Regions from separate parts of the Ethanoligenens sp. genome, predicted to be linked through region 2. Evidence: predicted binding sites of a transcription regulator. Region 2 holds the regulator's gene; the other holds the start of a gene.
The links. The regulator HrcA, encoded in region 2, represses chaperone genes, less so after heat shock. The targets are predictions, from matches to a motif close to TGTTAGCACTCNNNNNNNNNGAGTGCTAACA.
Positions count from the first base shown of each region.

Region 1: ABF463_RS07805 (co-chaperone GroES) is a predicted target of HrcA. The motif match lies at 1,087-1,117, and genes of this name have one in related genera.

Region 1 covers NZ_JBDNLG010000041.1:6,335-8,734, forward strand. The annotation lists gene groL (chaperonin GroEL) at 1-682, opposite strand, end outside; gene ABF463_RS07805 (co-chaperone GroES) at 763-1,047, opposite strand; gene ABF463_RS07810 (THUMP domain-containing class I SAM-dependent RNA methyltransferase) at 1,230-2,360, opposite strand.
Region 2 covers NZ_JBDNLG010000006.1:22,976-25,375, forward strand. The annotation lists gene hemW (radical SAM family heme chaperone HemW) at 1-284, shown strand, start outside; gene hrcA (heat-inducible transcriptional repressor HrcA) at 468-1,496, shown strand; gene grpE (nucleotide exchange factor GrpE) at 1,537-2,214, shown strand; gene dnaK (molecular chaperone DnaK) at 2,289-2,400, shown strand, end outside.

The sequences.
Region 1 (2,400 bases), on a different contig from region 2:
TGCTGGAAATCTTCTTGTCGGTGATGAGCAGGAGCGCGTCGTCAATGACGGCTTCCATTTTCTCGGTATCAGTCGCCATGTACGGTGTGACATAGCCACGGTCGAACTGCATTCCCTCAACCACATCGCAGGTGGTCTCGGCGGTCTTGGAATCCTCAACCGTGATCACACCGTCGCTGGTCACTTTTTCCATTGCTTCCGCAATCAGCTTGCCGATGAAGGCGTCGCCCGCGGAGATGGTGGCGGCACTTTCGATATCTGCCGTGCCGCTGATCTTTTTCGCGTTTTTCTTAAGAACTTCCACTGCGGTGTCGACCGCTTTCTGGATGCCCTTTTTGATGACCATCGGGTTTGCGCCCGCGGCCACATTTTTCATACCTTCACGGATGAGTGCCTGTGCAAGCAGCGTAGCGGTGGTGGTACCGTCGCCGGCCACATCGTTGGTCTTGGTGGCTACTTCTTTGACCAACTGCGCGCCCATGTTCTCAAATGGCTCTTCCAGTTCAATCTCTTTGGCGATGCTCACGCCGTCGTTGGTGATGAGGGGGGAGCCATATTTGCGCTCCAGCACCACATTGCGGCCTTTCGGGCCGAGGGTGATTTTAACGGTATCGGCGAGCTTATCCACGCCCTTCTGGAGCGCTTTGCGAGCTTCTTCGCCATAAATGATCTCTTTTGCCATCGTTACCTTTACCTCCCGTAATTTACGAAACTGCCGCACAAGAGCGGCGCCTCATAAAACAAACTTTTCAAAACCGGTTTTTATTCCACAATGGCCAGGATATCGCCTTGGCGCACGATGGTGTATTCGGTGCCGTCCACCTTAACTTCGGTGCCTGAATATTTGCTGGCGATTACTCTCTGGCCGGCTGTCAGGTACATGGTGATTTCTTTGCCATCCACCACGCCGCCCGGACCCACCGCGATCACTTCCGCAATCTGGGGCTTTTCCTTGGCGTTGTCCGGCAGGATGATACCACTTTTCGTGGTTTCCTCCGCCTCGACCAGTTTAATAACGACTCTGTCCGCAAGAGGTTTGAGTGTCATTTTAAAATTCCTCCTTGAACGAATTTTTTTGTTTCAAACAATTAGCACTCCATTCCGTTGAGTGCTAAAACTATTGTAATCACTCTGTTGGTAAAAATCAAGTGCTCATAAGGGAATCTTTTCATTTTCGTCAATTTGCCGAATAAAATGCAAATTTCGCCCCCTGCGCCTATCTTTTTTGTCTAATTTTTCGCACGAGGACGAAAATATTGAAACAATTCGCAGCGAATCATCCCGTTGTATAGTTTGCGGCGCTTATCCGCGCGCGCGCCGAAAAGCAGTTCAAACCGGTCGCTGGGACTGATGATATAAAACTGAAACTGTGGCAATTTACGATATAAAGCGCCCAATTCCGCGTAAAGATCCTCGGCCTCACGCGCTTCCAGCATCCGCTCGCCATAAGGCGGATTGCACACCACCTCGCCGCGGGTCTGCGTAGGTGAAAAGTCTCGCACGTCCCGCTGCTCAAACCGGATGCAATCGTCCACACCCGCTCGTTTGGCATTTTCTTTTGCCAAGGATATCGCCGCCGGGTCGTTGTCGCTCCCCTCAATCAAACAGGGCTTGCGATCCACCGCGTCCCGCGCCGCCGCGCGTGCCTCCTGCCAGACTTCAGCGGAGATCCAATGCCAACGCTCGGCGGCAAAGGTGCGGTTCAGCCCGGGCGCAATGTTTTGCAGCAGCATGGCGGCTTCAATCACCAATGTGCCGGAACCGCACATTGGGTCACAAAAGAACTTGTCCGCAAACGGACGGGACAGGCGCACCATCGCCGCCGCCAATGTTTCCTTGAGCGGCGCTTCGTTGGCTTTCAGACGGTAACCGCGCTTGTGCAGTCCGTCGCCCGACGTGTCCAGATAGATATCCACCATATCTTTATGGATGGAAAACCGAATCTGCACCAGTGCGCCAGTCTCCTCGAACCAATCCACATGATAGCTGCTTTTCAACCGTTCCACAGCAGCTTTCTTGATGATGGCCTGGCAATCCGGCACACTGTGCAGTGCGGACTTAAGCGACCACCCCTTCACCGGGAACGCGTCGTTTTTGCCCACAAATGTTTCCCATGGAATGGCGCGCACACCCTCAAACAGTTCCTCGAAACTGCGCGCGGGGAATTCCGCCAGCCGGATGAGCACCCGCTCCGCGCAGCGCAGGTGAATGTTCGCACGGGCAATGGCGCTTGCATCCCCCGTAAAGACCACCCGTCCGTCAAATGCGGCCACATCCGCAAAATCGAGCGCGCGTGCTTCCTCCGCCACCAGACTTTCCAGCCCAAACAGGCACGGGCACGTCAATGTATAGTTCGTCATGTTTGTTCATCCCATCTATCGGTGTTCATAGTTTACTGGA
Region 2 (2,400 bases):
ACTATGCGCGGAACCTCACGGATTTCGTTGCGGGTGTGTCGCCGATAGACGACGGCGCGGGCGGTGGTGTGGAAGAATACGTTATGCTTCGCCTGCGTCTGACCGACGGGTTGGAAGAGAACGCACTGCGCGCGCGTTGCGGCGTGGATTTCTCTATTTTTGCACCAGACAAATTACTAAGGTTGGAAAACGGCGGTTTCTTGCGGCGCGGAGCGGGAAAAATCGCACTCACTACCCAAGGTTTTCTAATGAGCAACGCCGTGATTGCTACGCTTCTGTCTTAAATAAAGCAGTTGAAATCCGCTCCTGTTTCCGTATGCAAAGCTCTTGACATTTAGTAAAAATGGTGATAGAGTACATAGTGTTAGCACTCGTGGATGTAGAGTGCTAACACTATACCGGCGGATGCTGGAGATTGGGGTGTATTGCAGCCGTGTATGACGGCTTTTTGAATCGGAGGTGATCTTATGCAGCTTGACGACAGAAAAAAGCGCATCCTTGGCGCGCTTGTGGATTGTTATGTGGCTACCGGGGAACCGGTTGGCTCCAAGCTGCTGGCGGGTGTACTCAATCTGCATCTTTCTTCGGCCACCATCCGAAACGAAATGTCTGAACTGGCGGAGATGGGCTTGCTGGAGCAGCCACATACCTCTGCGGGCCGCATCCCGTCACAGGCGGGCTACCGCTATTATGTCGATTCGCTGATGGATGTCTATCCGCTGACGCTTTCCGAGCAGGCGCGCATCAATGTGGTGCTGCGCATCGACGGCAGCGATCTGGACAGCGTGCTGTCTAAGGCGGGAGATATGTTGGCGGCCATTACCGGCTGCGTTGCGGTTTCCGCCGCACCGCGCGCAAACATCCGCATTCGCAGTGTGGAGGTCATGCCGGCGGGGAAACGATCCATGCTGATTGTGCTGGTCGCGTCCCCCGGAGTGCTGCGAAGTCGGCTTTGCAAAGCGGGGCAGGATGTAGACACCGACATGCTGGCGTACTTTACCAACCTGTTGCGCGATAAACTCTTGGGTTTGCCGCCGGAGGCCGCTACGCCGGAATTGAAAAGCAGGATGGAACGCGCTCTCGCACAGTATGCCGCCGCGTTGCGACCGGTGCTGGAGGCTGTTTTTGACGAACTCGGTGTGCTGAGCGACGCGGAAGTCTTTCTTGGCGGCGAAACAAATCTGTTTTGTTATCCTGAATTTCATGACGGCTCCGCGCTGGAGATTATCCATTTCTTAGAACAGCGCGAGCAGCTTTTCAAATTGGTGGATGATGTGCACGGCCCGGTCAATGTGCGTATCGGCACGGAAAACGGCACCGATTCCATGCGCTCCTCCAGTTTGATCGCCGCCCCGTATAAGGTGGGTGGAAGGCCGCAGGGCAGCGTAGGCATTATCGGCCCCATTCGCATGAACTATGCCAAACTTGTTTCCCATATCGAATATTTCTCGTCCGTATTAAGCAAACTCATCAGTGATACCTTCCCCGATGAGTGATGGACGTTATATAGAAAGTCGAACGAAGGAGGCCTATCCATTGAAGAATAAAAAGGACGCGGAAACGCCCCAAGACCCGAACCTTGATCCTGTATCTCCGGATGCTGGTGAGGCAGCCATTTCTGAAACAGCGGATGGCAATGTGGGTGTGGAAGCAGCGCAGGATACCAAGGGTGAGGCGCAGGAGTTATCCGAGGAGGACGTTCTCAAACTGGTTCTGCAGAGTCAGAAAGCGGAAAATGAGCGTTTGCAGAAGGAACTGGACGCTGCGAAAGCAGACGCTCAGACCTACAAGGCGCAGGCCGACACGCTTAATCAGCGCTTAGCCAATACGATTTCCGAATATGACAATTACCGGCGGCGCACAACGGCTGAAAAAGAGGCTTTGGGTGCAGATGTCTCGGCTAAATCGGTCAAGGCACTGCTGCCCGCCCTGGACAGTCTTTCGCGCGCCGTTGAGTTTGCCGAGGCAGACCCCGAAAGCTTCAGGCAGGGCGTTGAAATGACGCTCAAGCAGCTTGAAAGCGGTTTTTCCACGCTTGGCGTAACCGAGATCGAAACTGTCGAGGGACAGACATTTGACCCGGACCGCCATAACGCCGTCGCTCATGTGGATGACGACAGCATGGGCGAATCAGTGGTGGCCGAAGTTTTCCAAAAAGGCTATGCCATTGGGGACAAAGTCATTCGCCATTCGGTCGTCAAGGTCGCCAACTAAGGGATTTCCCTTTTAAAAAATTGTATATAAAATGAAAACATTCATGCCTTTAGGCATGAGTAGGAGGTAATCATATGGGCAGAATTATTGGAATCGATTTAGGAACCACCAACTCGTGTGTTGCGGTCATGGAAGGCGGCGAGCCGGTTGTCATTGCCAACTCTGAAGGCGCGCGTACCACGCCGT